Linked DNA regions of Hyalangium ruber. The protein of the gene in region 1 interacts with the protein of each later gene in a pairwise test. Links are inferred from orthologs where the notes say so. Each region holds a gene or a part of one and is shown in the gene's direction. Other genes may lie near its edges. The genes, in order: rlmB, SYV04_RS17940 and tsaE.

Region 1 (4,227 bases):
GATCCTCTCGCGCTCCGCTTCCATTCCGTCCACTCGGCGTCTGGTCGAGGCTGGGCGAGAGCGGGGGCACCAGGTGCGCGTGCTGAACCCGGGCCGGGTGGAGATGCACCTGGATGGGCGCAGCGCGAACCTTTACTACAAGCGCAAGAAGCTGCCGCCGTGTGACGTGGTGATCCCGCGCATCGCCCAGTCCATCAACAGCTATGGGCTGGCGGTGGTGAACCAGTTCGGCATCCGCGGCGTGCCGCTGATGAACACGGCGCAGGCCATCGCGCAGTCGCGCAACAAGATGCGCTCGCTGCAACTGCTGTCGGCCCAAGGCATCGATATTCCGGCCACGGTGATGGCGCGCGAGGCGGCGGACCTCAAGGCGATGGTGGGGCTGGTGGGCGGGGTGCCGGTGCTGGTGAAGCTCCTGCAGGGGCAGGAGAAGCACGGGGTGATGGTGTGCGAGAGCCTCCAGTCGCTGGAGGCGGCGCTGGAGGCCGTGCTGGGGCTGGGGCACAACCTCGTGGTGCAGCAGTACGTGAAGCACACCGGCAAGGACGTGCGGGTGCTGGTGGTAGGAGGGCGTGCGGTGGCGGCGGTCTGGCGCCGGCCGAGGGTGGGGCGGCTGTCTCACACGCTGACGCAGGGCGCGAGGCTGGAGGCTGCCGAGCTGACGGAGGCCTGGCGTGGGGTAGCGGAGCGGACGGCGCGGCTGGTGGGGCTCGAGGTCGCGGCGGTGGACATGCTGGACGTGAAGGGGAAGCCCAAGGTCTTCGAGGTGAACAGCTCTCCGGCCCTGCCAGACATGGAGGCCGCCACGGGGATGGATCTCGCCACGCCGCTCATCGAGCGGGCGGAGGCGCTGGTGAACGGCGCGCCTCGAATCGATCAGCCGCCTGCCGAGGGGGTTGAAGGGGCCGTTGGGACAACCGAGCGTGAGCCGGGCTCGACCCGTCGCAAGGTCCCAGGGCGAGCTTCCCGGAAGGTGTCGTCTGGAGGGAGATGAAGAGAAAAGTCTCCCAGCGCGTCGGAAGGGTGGCTATACGCTTGCCCGGTCAACGAGGAGAACGTCCCATGCTGCACTTGCGTCGTCTTGGTCCCATCGCTGCCCTGTGGGTGGCCGTCGCTTGTACCCAGGCTCGCGCCGGGGACGAGGTGGATCCCGCTTCGCTCTATGAGGTCAGCACCGAGGGTAGCTCCACGAAGGTGAAGGCGGGAGAGAAGGGCGTCTTCGTGCTCGCCATCAAGAGCAAGGGCGGCGCGCACGTGTCGGACGAGGCCCCGCTGAAGCTGCAGGTGAAGGGCACACAGCTGGCGCCGGCCAAGGCGGATCTGACCCGGACGGACTCGGTGGCGAAGAAGGCCGAGGGGCAGGCGTTCGTGGATCCGCGCTTCGAGGTGCCCTTCACGGCGGAGGCCGCTGGCCAGGGGACGGTGGACGCGAAGCTCACCTTCTTCATCTGCACGGAGAAGATCTGCGCCCGCCAGCAGAAGACCGTCTCCGTTCCAGTCGAGGTCCAGTAGGCCCTATGCGTGACCGTCCGCCCCGGAGCAGCGAGCCGCGCGAGCGAGAGCAGCGCTACGTCTACGGAGTGAACCCCGTGCTGGAGGCTCTGCGGGCACGCTCGGACGAGGTGGAGCGCCTCTACATCACCGAAGGGCAGCTCGGCTCTCGAGCAGCGGCGGAGATCCTCAGTCGGGCCCGGGATGCGGGCATTCGGGTGGAGCGGGTGGTGCGCGAGCGCTTGGCGACACTCGCGGACGGCGGGGTGCATCAGGGAGTAGTGGCGGAGCTTCGGGGCTTCCGATACGCCGAACTGCCCGACGTCCTTGAAGCGGCCCAGGCGAGCGGGAGGCCGCCCCTGCTGGTGGTGCTGGACGGCATCCAGGACCCGCACAACTTTGGAGCCATCATCCGTTCGGCGCATGCGCTGGGCGCCCACGGCGTCGTCATCGGCAAGGACCGGGCGGTCCAGGTGACCGGGGTGGTAGCCAAGGCCTCGGCGGGGGCGGTGGAGCACTGTCCGATCGTCCGGGTGGTGAACATCTCGCGCGCCCTGGAAGAACTCAAGGAAGCAGGCCTGTGGACGGCCGCAGCGGACCCCGAAGGGAATGAGCCCATGTGGAAGGCTCGCCTGGACGGTCCGCTGGCGCTCGTGGTGGGTGCCGAGGGAGCAGGGGTTCGAGAAGGGGTGCTCAAGCACTGCGACTTCCGCCTGCGGATTCCCATGACGGGTCAGGTCGGTTCTCTGAATGCGTCCGTTTCGGCGGCGATTCTGCTATACGAGGTTGCCCGCCAACGGGGCGGGGGATTGTCGTCGGGTGGCCGCTCAAGGGATCAATCTCCTTGACTTTAGGCGGTCAGGGTCTCTAAAAGGGCCCGCCTTTCGACGCCGGAAACCGGGTGGCCGACGGTGACCGGAGGGGTGGTAGGGGTAGGGTGGGGCAGCCGGAGTAACGCCGGTGTAGCTCAGTCGGTAGAGCAACTGATTTGTAATCAGTAGGTCGCGGGTTCAAGTCCCGCCGCCGGCCAAGGGACGGGGCCGCGGATGAGGGCCCGGACGGAAGAAAAGAAGTAGCGGGGCAGTAAGAAGTAGGCAGTCGTGGTTAGAGGAAAGCTTACGGAGGGATACCCAAGCGGCCAAAGGGAGCAGACTGTAAATCTGCCGGCTCTACGCCTTCGATGGTTCGAATCCATCTCCCTCCATCGGTCAACGCGGGAATAGCTCAGTTGGTAGAGCGTCAGCCTTCCAAGCTGAATGTCGTGGGTTCGAGTCCCATTTCCCGCTCCAACCCGTTGTTGTGCAGTTCCAAGCCCTGATAGCTCAGTTGGCAGAGCGCATCCTTGGTAAGGATGAGGTCACCAGTTCAATCCTGGTTCAGGGCTCCATTTCTCTCTAGAGGAGTGTCATGGCTAAGGAGAAGTTCGAGCGAAACAAGCCCCACGTGAACATCGGTACGATTGGACACGTGGACCACGGCAAGACGTCGCTGACCGCCGCCATCACCAAGGTGCTGGCCAAGACGGGCGGCGCCACGTTCCTGGCCTATGACCAGATCGACAAGGCCCCCGAGGAGCGTGAGCGCGGCATCACCATCTCCACGGCCCACGTGGAGTACCAGACCAAGAACCGCCACTACGCCCACGTCGACTGCCCGGGCCACGCCGACTACGTGAAGAACATGATCACGGGCGCGGCGCAGATGGACGGCGCCATCCTGGTGGTGTCCGCGGCTGACGGCCCGATGCCCCAGACGCGCGAGCACATCCTGCTGGCGCGGCAGGTGGGCGTGCCCTACATCGTCGTCTTCCTGAACAAGGTGGACATGCTGGACGACCCGGAGCTGCGCGAGCTGGTGGAGATGGAGGTTCGCGACCTGCTCAAGAAGTACGACTTCCCGGGCGACCAGATCCCCATCATCCCCGGCAGCGCGCTCAAGGCGCTGGAGGGTGACGCCGGCGAGATTGGCGAGGGAGCCATCCTCAAGCTGATGGAGGCGGTGGACAGCTACATCCCCACCCCGCAGCGCGCCACCGACAAGCCCTTCCTGATGCCGGTGGAGGACGTGTTCTCCATCGCCGGCCGTGGCACCGTGGCCACTGGCCGCGTGGAGCGCGGCAAGATCAAGGTGGGCGAGGAAGTTGAAATTGTCGGTATCCGCCCGACGCAGAAGACGGTCATCACCGGTGTGGAAATGTTCCGCAAGCTGCTGGACGAGGGCATGGCGGGAGACAACATCGGGGCGCTGCTGCGCGGTCTGAAGCGTGAGGACCTGGAGCGCGGGCAGGTGCTGGCCAAGCCGGGCAGCATCATGCCGCACACCAAGTTCAAGGCGCAGGTGTACGTGCTGACGAAGGAAGAGGGAGGCCGTCACACGCCGTTCTTCAAGGGCTACCGTCCCCAGTTCTACTTCCGCACCACGGACGTGACGGGCACGGTGAAGCTGCCGGAGAACGTGGAGATGGTGATGCCGGGCGACAACATCGCCATCGAGGTGGAGCTCATTACTCCGGTGGCCATGGAGAAGGAGCTGCGCTTCGCTATCCGTGAGGGTGGTCGCACGGTGGGCGCCGGCGTCGTTGCCGAGGTCATCGCCTAGTCAGGCGGTTTTCAGGGTTCCACACAGGCACCCAGGTGCCGGGGGGAGGGTCGAGAGACGACCTTCCCCTCTTGCCGTATGAAGAGTTCAGGTCATGCCGAAGGGTAATCGCAGCATCATCTCGCTCGAGTGCACCAC
Region 2 (2,986 bases), on another replicon or contig:
CTGTTCATCGATCCGGACCTGGACCAGGTGCGCGCGGCGCACAAGGTGGACGCCGACCGCATCGAGATCCACACCGGGCGCTACTGCGAGGCGCGCAACGAGCGCGAGCGGGGGCGGGAGCTGAGCCGCATCCTCGACGCTTCCAAGGCCGCCGCGAAGCTGGGCATGAGCGTGGCCGCCGGACACGGGCTCAACTACGACAACGTGCAGCCGGTCGCGCGTATCAAGGAGATCGACGAGCTGAACATCGGGCACGCCATCGTGGGACGGGCGGTGCTGGTGGGCTTCGAGCGCGCGGTGCGTGAGATGTTGGAGTTGATGCGCAACCCGGGGTAGGGCGATGGCGATCGTCGGCCTGGGGATGGATATCTGCTCGGTGGAGCGCATCCAGCGCATCCTCCAGGGCCCGCGCGCCCAGCGCTTCCTGGAGCGCGTGTATACGGACGCCGAGCGGGCCCTGTGCGGGGCTCGGGCCGACTCGGCCAGCGCCTATGCCGCGCGCTTCGCCGCCAAGGAGGCCCTGGTGAAGGCGCTCGGGGCACCGCCGGGCATCCGCTGGCGGGACATGGAGGTGGTGCGCGGCGCCGGCATGCCTCGGTTCGTGGTGAGCGGCGTGGCCCGAGAGGTGATGGAGCAGCGGCGGGTGGACGCGCTGCTGACGATGACCCATGACGCGGGGGTGGCCGCGGCCACCGTCATCCTGCAGGAGCGAGCCTAGCGATGCAGAGCGTCCTCACCGCCGCACAGATGCGCGAGGCCGAGCAGGCCGCCGAGGCCCAGCATGGAATGCCCTCGGCGCTGCTCATGGAGAACGCGGGCCGGGCGTTGGCGGAGGCGGCTCGGAGCGTGGCGGGCCCGGGTGGGCGCTTCTCCGTGGTCTGCGGGCCGGGCAACAACGGTGGGGATGGGCTGGTGGCCGCGCGTTTTCTCCGAGAGGGTGGGGCGCGCGTGGACGTGGCGCTGGTGGGCGACCGGGCGAAGATGACGGCCGAGGCGAAGCGCAACCTGCGAGCGCTCGAGGCCGATGGCTTCACCGCGCAGGGCTTGGAGGCGCTGCCGACGCTGGGGAGAGGGGACGTGGTGGTGGATGCCCTCTTCGGCACGGGGCTCAGCCGGGCGCCCGCCGGGGAGTTCGCGGATGCCATCCATCGCATCGACGGGTGGCGGGCGGCGGGGGCGAAGGTGGTGGCCGCCGATGTCCCTTCCGGGCTTCAGAGTGATACCGGTGAGGCCTTCACGCCGTGTGTGGAGGCAGACGTCACCGTCTCCTTTGGGCTGCTGAAGCGGGGACAGGTGCTGGAGCCGGGCGCCTCTCGCTGTGGCGAGCTGCGGCGCGTGGACATCGGTCTTTCTCCCGCGACGTTGCATGCCCTCACCGGGCTGGTGCCGAGGCTCGTGGAGGAGGCGGACGCCCGTGGCGTGCTACCCCCTCGTCGTGCGGATTCCCACAAGGGGACGTACGGGCACGTGCTGGTGGTGGCGGGCAGCCGGGGCAAGACGGGCGCCGCGGCCATGGCGGCCCGTTCGGCTCTGCGCTCGGGGGCGGGGCTCGTCTCCGTGGCCACCCGCGCGGAGGTGGTCGACACCGTCCTGTCCTTCGCGCCCGAGCTGATGGGGATTCCGCTGGAGGCCTCGGGGCCCCTGGGCCTCGCGGACCTGGAGCCCCTGCTGGCCGCGGCCGAGGGCAAGGATGCGCTGGTCATCGGCCCGGGCATCCCCCGAGGGCCGGAGACGGGCAAGCTCATCGCCGAACTGCTCGCGCGCGTGGAGGCGCCCGTGGTGCTCGATGCGGACGCGCTCAACGCCGTGGCCACGGACCTGAGCGCCTTGCGTGGCGCGAAGCGGCAAGTCGTGCTCACGCCGCACCCGGGCGAGATGGCCCGGCTCACGGGGCGCTCCACCAAAGAGGTCCAGGCCCACCGCCTGGAGTTGGCCCGGGAGTTCGCGATGGAGCACGGGGTGACGCTCGTCCTCAAGGGCACGCGGACCCTCACCGTGAGTGCGGACGGGGACCTCTACATCAACCCCACCGGAAACCCCGGCATGGCCACCGGAGGCACGGGAGATGTGCTCTCGGGCATCTGCGGCGCGTTCCTCGCCCAGGGCTTCCAGGTGCCCGATGCCATCTGGGCGGCGGTCTACGTCCACGGCCTCGCGGGAGACCTCGCGGCGGGCAAGCGCGGGAAGGTGGGGCTCATCGCCACCGATCTCATCAAGGGCCTCTGTGACGTCTGGACGCGGTGGGACCGATGAGCGCGCCGACCCTGACGCGCACCGTGCGCTCGGAGTCTCCCGAGGAGACGCACCGCCTTGGCGTGAGGCTGGGCGAGCTGCTCCAGCCGGGGGACTTCGTCGGGCTCATTGGCGACCTGGGCGCGGGCAAGACGCACCTGGTGCGCGGGGTGGCCCAGGGAGCCCAGGTGCCACGCTCCGAGGTGGCCAGCCCCACCTTCGCCATCGTCTACCCGTACAACGGGCGCATTCCGCTGCACCACGCGGACCTCTACCGCATCGCGGACTATGACGAGCTGTACGCCACCGGCTTCCTCGATCTGCTCGGAGGCGAGAGCGCGGTGCTGGTCGAATGGCTGGACCGGATCCCCGAGGCGGCGCCGCGCGAGTACCTGCGCATCACCCTGCGCCCCTCGGGAGAAGACGCGCGAGAGCTGCACGCCGAGGCCTTTGGACCCAGGCCCGCGGAGCTGCTCACCGCTTGGCTCGCGTGAGCCGGAAGGGCGCTAGCCCACCACCGCGAGATCCGACAGGCGCCAGCGGTGAAGCACGAGCTTGCCGTCCACGCCGATGACCTCCTCCTCGGAGACCTCGTTCCACGCGGTCTGGTTGCCGCACAGCACCTCGCTGGCGATGAGCAGCTGGTTGAGCTGCGTGCCGTGCCGGATCGGCGCCGAAGTCGTGCAGGTCGACGAGCGGCGACCGTCGGAGATGTAGAGCGTGCGGTGCCGCCGCGTGGCCACCATCACCTCGC
Region 3 (4,466 bases), on another replicon or contig:
CCGAGGCGAAGCGCAACCTGCGAGCGCTCGAGGCCGATGGCTTCACCGCGCAGGGCTTGGAGGCGCTGCCGACGCTGGGGAGAGGGGACGTGGTGGTGGATGCCCTCTTCGGCACGGGGCTCAGCCGGGCGCCCGCCGGGGAGTTCGCGGATGCCATCCATCGCATCGACGGGTGGCGGGCGGCGGGGGCGAAGGTGGTGGCCGCCGATGTCCCTTCCGGGCTTCAGAGTGATACCGGTGAGGCCTTCACGCCGTGTGTGGAGGCAGACGTCACCGTCTCCTTTGGGCTGCTGAAGCGGGGACAGGTGCTGGAGCCGGGCGCCTCTCGCTGTGGCGAGCTGCGGCGCGTGGACATCGGTCTTTCTCCCGCGACGTTGCATGCCCTCACCGGGCTGGTGCCGAGGCTCGTGGAGGAGGCGGACGCCCGTGGCGTGCTACCCCCTCGTCGTGCGGATTCCCACAAGGGGACGTACGGGCACGTGCTGGTGGTGGCGGGCAGCCGGGGCAAGACGGGCGCCGCGGCCATGGCGGCCCGTTCGGCTCTGCGCTCGGGGGCGGGGCTCGTCTCCGTGGCCACCCGCGCGGAGGTGGTCGACACCGTCCTGTCCTTCGCGCCCGAGCTGATGGGGATTCCGCTGGAGGCCTCGGGGCCCCTGGGCCTCGCGGACCTGGAGCCCCTGCTGGCCGCGGCCGAGGGCAAGGATGCGCTGGTCATCGGCCCGGGCATCCCCCGAGGGCCGGAGACGGGCAAGCTCATCGCCGAACTGCTCGCGCGCGTGGAGGCGCCCGTGGTGCTCGATGCGGACGCGCTCAACGCCGTGGCCACGGACCTGAGCGCCTTGCGTGGCGCGAAGCGGCAAGTCGTGCTCACGCCGCACCCGGGCGAGATGGCCCGGCTCACGGGGCGCTCCACCAAAGAGGTCCAGGCCCACCGCCTGGAGTTGGCCCGGGAGTTCGCGATGGAGCACGGGGTGACGCTCGTCCTCAAGGGCACGCGGACCCTCACCGTGAGTGCGGACGGGGACCTCTACATCAACCCCACCGGAAACCCCGGCATGGCCACCGGAGGCACGGGAGATGTGCTCTCGGGCATCTGCGGCGCGTTCCTCGCCCAGGGCTTCCAGGTGCCCGATGCCATCTGGGCGGCGGTCTACGTCCACGGCCTCGCGGGAGACCTCGCGGCGGGCAAGCGCGGGAAGGTGGGGCTCATCGCCACCGATCTCATCAAGGGCCTCTGTGACGTCTGGACGCGGTGGGACCGATGAGCGCGCCGACCCTGACGCGCACCGTGCGCTCGGAGTCTCCCGAGGAGACGCACCGCCTTGGCGTGAGGCTGGGCGAGCTGCTCCAGCCGGGGGACTTCGTCGGGCTCATTGGCGACCTGGGCGCGGGCAAGACGCACCTGGTGCGCGGGGTGGCCCAGGGAGCCCAGGTGCCACGCTCCGAGGTGGCCAGCCCCACCTTCGCCATCGTCTACCCGTACAACGGGCGCATTCCGCTGCACCACGCGGACCTCTACCGCATCGCGGACTATGACGAGCTGTACGCCACCGGCTTCCTCGATCTGCTCGGAGGCGAGAGCGCGGTGCTGGTCGAATGGCTGGACCGGATCCCCGAGGCGGCGCCGCGCGAGTACCTGCGCATCACCCTGCGCCCCTCGGGAGAAGACGCGCGAGAGCTGCACGCCGAGGCCTTTGGACCCAGGCCCGCGGAGCTGCTCACCGCTTGGCTCGCGTGAGCCGGAAGGGCGCTAGCCCACCACCGCGAGATCCGACAGGCGCCAGCGGTGAAGCACGAGCTTGCCGTCCACGCCGATGACCTCCTCCTCGGAGACCTCGTTCCACGCGGTCTGGTTGCCGCACAGCACCTCGCTGGCGATGAGCAGCTGGTTGAGCTGCGTGCCGTGCCGGATCGGCGCCGAAGTCGTGCAGGTCGACGAGCGGCGACCGTCGGAGATGTAGAGCGTGCGGTGCCGCCGCGTGGCCACCATCACCTCGCCATTGGTCACCAGGAAGTTCATCGCCGAGCGATCCTTGCCCGGCTCGTCCGTGAGGGCGGCCACCAGCCCCATCGTCTCCGCCAGCGCGCTGGCCACGTCCTCCAGCCGCACCGAGTCGTCCACGTTCCCGCGCGCCGACAGCCGGGTGAGGAAGATGTGGAAGCAGCGCTCCGAGTCCGTCGTCCCGCGAATGTTCGTGCGCAGATCCGGCCGGATGAGCGCCTCCACCGAGGAGCGATGCCGCTCGAAGTCCTTCAGCGTGCCGTTGTGGACGAAGGACCAGCGGCCCAGCAGGAAGGGGTGCGAGTTGCGCAGCTCGACGGCTCCCACGGAGGCCTGCCGGACGTGCGCGACCACCGTGTGGGAAGACACCAGGCTGCTCACCCGGTGGAAGTCCGGGTCGCTGTGGGCCGGGCCCACCCCGTGCGCGGTGAGGGGGCGCTGCTCGACTCCATACGCGGCGATTCCCCAGCCGTCCTTGTGCTCACGCGACTGGATGACAAGAGAGTTCTTCTCCGTCACCAGGGCGGGATGGACAGCAGCGGGAACTGAGGAACGAAATCCAAACAGGCGGCACATAGCGCTCGAACGACGGAATAATAACGGCCGGCCCCGACGAGAGGCTTTATGTCCTCCCGCCTGGGCTGAACTGTCAAGAAGGAGGGTCCCCCCCTCAAGTACAGTGTGTCACTCCGTCTCGAATGACAACACGGCCTGCTTTCAACACCGTCCGAGCGTGGTTCACTCCGAGGTGGTAGGGCAGGTGCCGGTAGTTTGAACACGAAAAGACAACCAGGTCGGCAATGTCTCCCACCGCCAGCCGACCGTGAGAGGCCAGGCCCAGCGCCAGCGCGGCGCCTCGGGTGGCCGCCCAGTACGCCTCGGCCGCCGTCAGCCCGTTCTCCAGGCAGGCGAGCCCCAGCGCCAGGGGAAGGTTCTCCGTCATCGCCGAACCAGGATTGACGTTGGTGCCCAAAGCGACGTTGACCCCCGCCTCGCGCAGCTTCCGGCCGGGCGCGTAGGGGCGCATGCGCAGGAAGAGGGTGGAGGTAGGCACCAGGACGGCGGTGACGTCCGCTGTGGCCAGCGCACGGATACCCGCCTCGCTCACCTGCTCCAGGTGGTCCACGGTGGCGGCCCCCAGCTCGGCGGCCAGCTCGGCGCCTCCGCCCGAGGTGAGCTGATCTCCGTGCAGGCGCGGCCGCAAGCCCAGCGCCTTCGCGGCGATGAGCAGCCGGCGGGCTTCGTCCGGGGTGAAGGCGCTCTGCTCGACGAAGATGTCGCAGAAGCGCGCCAGGCCCTCCTTCGCCACGGCGGGAAGGATTTCGCGAACGCACAGCTCCACGTACTCCTCGCGGCGGCCCTTGTACTCCTCCGGCACCGCGTGGGCGCACAGCAGCGTGGGCACCAGCTCCACCGGCGAGAGCGTCGAGAGCTGGCGCACCGCGCGCAGCATCTTCAGCTCGTTCTCCACGTCGAGCCCGTAGCCGCTCTTCACCTCCGCCGTCGTGACGCCGTACTCCAGCAGGCGCTGGAGGCGGGGCAGGGCGAGGCGCACCAGCTCCTCCTGGCTCGCCGCGCGCGTGGCGCGCACGGTGCTGAGGATGCCGCCGCCCGCCTGGGCGATCTCGAGATAGGTGGCGCCCTGGCAGCGCAGGTCGAACTCGGTGGAGCGCTCGCCCGCGAAGACCAGGTGCGTGTGCGGATCCACGAAGCCCGGGCCCACCATGCACCCCTGGGCATCCAGCACCTCGGTGCCCGAGTCCACGGCGCCGGGGGGCAGCTCCTCCTCGCGGCCCACCCAGGCCACGCGGCCCCCGCGCACCCCCACGCAGGCACGCGGGCGGGCGGTGAGCGCCTGTTCGGCGGGCTCGCGGTGCGTGCCCTCCAGGGTGAGCACCTCGGAGGTGTTGCGGACGAGCAGCGCCAGCGGCTCCATGCTCAGCGCCCCCACCGCGCCCCGACGATGGGGACGTTCCAGCTCGCCTCGCTCAGCACGTTCGCCCGGCCGAAGCCTCCGGAGAACTCGATCTTGTCCACCTTGCCCAGCGGGATCTGAAACACCAAGGCGCCTCCGTAGTACAGCGCGGTGTTGCTCTCCGCCTCGTTGAAGACCTGATGCACGCCGAAGAAGGGCACCAGTCCCAGGGCGACCCGCGGCTCCGGGCAGAAGTAGAGGGCGCTGGAGGCCTCGGCGCCGAGGATGCTCCCGGGCCCGCCCCGGGTCTCGATGCCGAAGTCCGTGGCCCCCCGCACCACGACCGCGGGGGCGATGCCCAACTGCTCCGTGCCGTACCAGGTCGACAGACCCCCGTACACGCCATAGCCCGGCAGCGGCAGCGGGTAGTAGATCTCTCCATTCACCCCCAGGTGCATGGAGAGCTTCTCGTTGAAGTGCCGGGTGACGGCGAAGTCGTAGGCCATCGACCACTGCCGCGTCGAGAAGCTGGCCTGGTCTCCGCCAAAG

Evidence for each region.
Region 2: the proteins of rlmB (region 1) and SYV04_RS17940 interact in binary tests that used the Escherichia coli proteins (3 or more experiments, as listed by UniProt). The link is inferred for Hyalangium ruber from one-to-one orthologs.
Region 3: the proteins of rlmB (region 1) and tsaE interact in binary tests that used the Escherichia coli proteins (3 or more experiments, as listed by UniProt). The link is inferred for Hyalangium ruber from one-to-one orthologs.

The regions. Positions count from the first base shown.
Region 1 is NZ_JAXIVS010000012.1:316,008-320,234, reverse strand. Bases 669-3,428 are described here. They hold rlmB (23S rRNA (guanosine(2251)-2'-O)-methyltransferase RlmB), read left to right. Parts: upstream 669-1,517; coding sequence 1,518-2,339; downstream 2,340-3,428. Other genes in these bases: tuf (elongation factor Tu), read left to right, coding at 2,899-3,428; SYV04_RS31220 (hypothetical protein), read left to right, coding at 1,063-1,512; SYV04_RS31225 (ATP-grasp domain-containing protein), read left to right, coding at 669-994. Also shown: more of SYV04_RS31225, read left to right, coding at 1-668; more of tuf, read left to right, coding at 3,429-4,089; rpmG (50S ribosomal protein L33), read left to right, coding at 4,184-4,227. UniProt on the Escherichia coli protein: Specifically methylates the ribose of guanosine 2251 in 23S rRNA.
Region 2 is NZ_JAXIVS010000005.1:588,930-591,915, reverse strand. It holds SYV04_RS17940 (NAD(P)H-hydrate dehydratase), read left to right. Parts: upstream 1-720; coding sequence 721-2,253; downstream 2,254-2,986. Other genes in the region: SYV04_RS17930 (class II glutamine amidotransferase), read right to left, coding at 2,739-2,986; tsaE (tRNA (adenosine(37)-N6)-threonylcarbamoyltransferase complex ATPase subunit type 1 TsaE), read left to right, coding at 2,250-2,726; acpS (holo-ACP synthase), read left to right, coding at 341-718; SYV04_RS17950 (pyridoxine 5'-phosphate synthase), read left to right, coding at 1-336. UniProt on the Escherichia coli protein: Bifunctional enzyme that catalyzes the epimerization of the S- and R-forms of NAD(P)HX and the dehydration of the S-form of NAD(P)HX at the expense of ADP, which is converted to AMP.
Region 3 is NZ_JAXIVS010000005.1:586,462-590,927, reverse strand. What follows is about bases 1-2,999. They hold tsaE (tRNA (adenosine(37)-N6)-threonylcarbamoyltransferase complex ATPase subunit type 1 TsaE), read left to right. Parts: upstream 1-1,261; coding sequence 1,262-1,738; downstream 1,739-2,999. Other genes in these bases: hutI (imidazolonepropionase), read right to left, coding at 2,673-2,999; SYV04_RS17930 (class II glutamine amidotransferase), read right to left, coding at 1,751-2,578; SYV04_RS17940 (NAD(P)H-hydrate dehydratase), read left to right, coding at 1-1,265. In the rest of the region: more of hutI, read right to left, coding at 3,000-3,938; SYV04_RS17920 (hypothetical protein), read right to left, coding at 3,941-4,466. UniProt on the Escherichia coli protein: Required for the formation of a threonylcarbamoyl group on adenosine at position 37 (t(6)A37) in tRNAs that read codons beginning with adenine.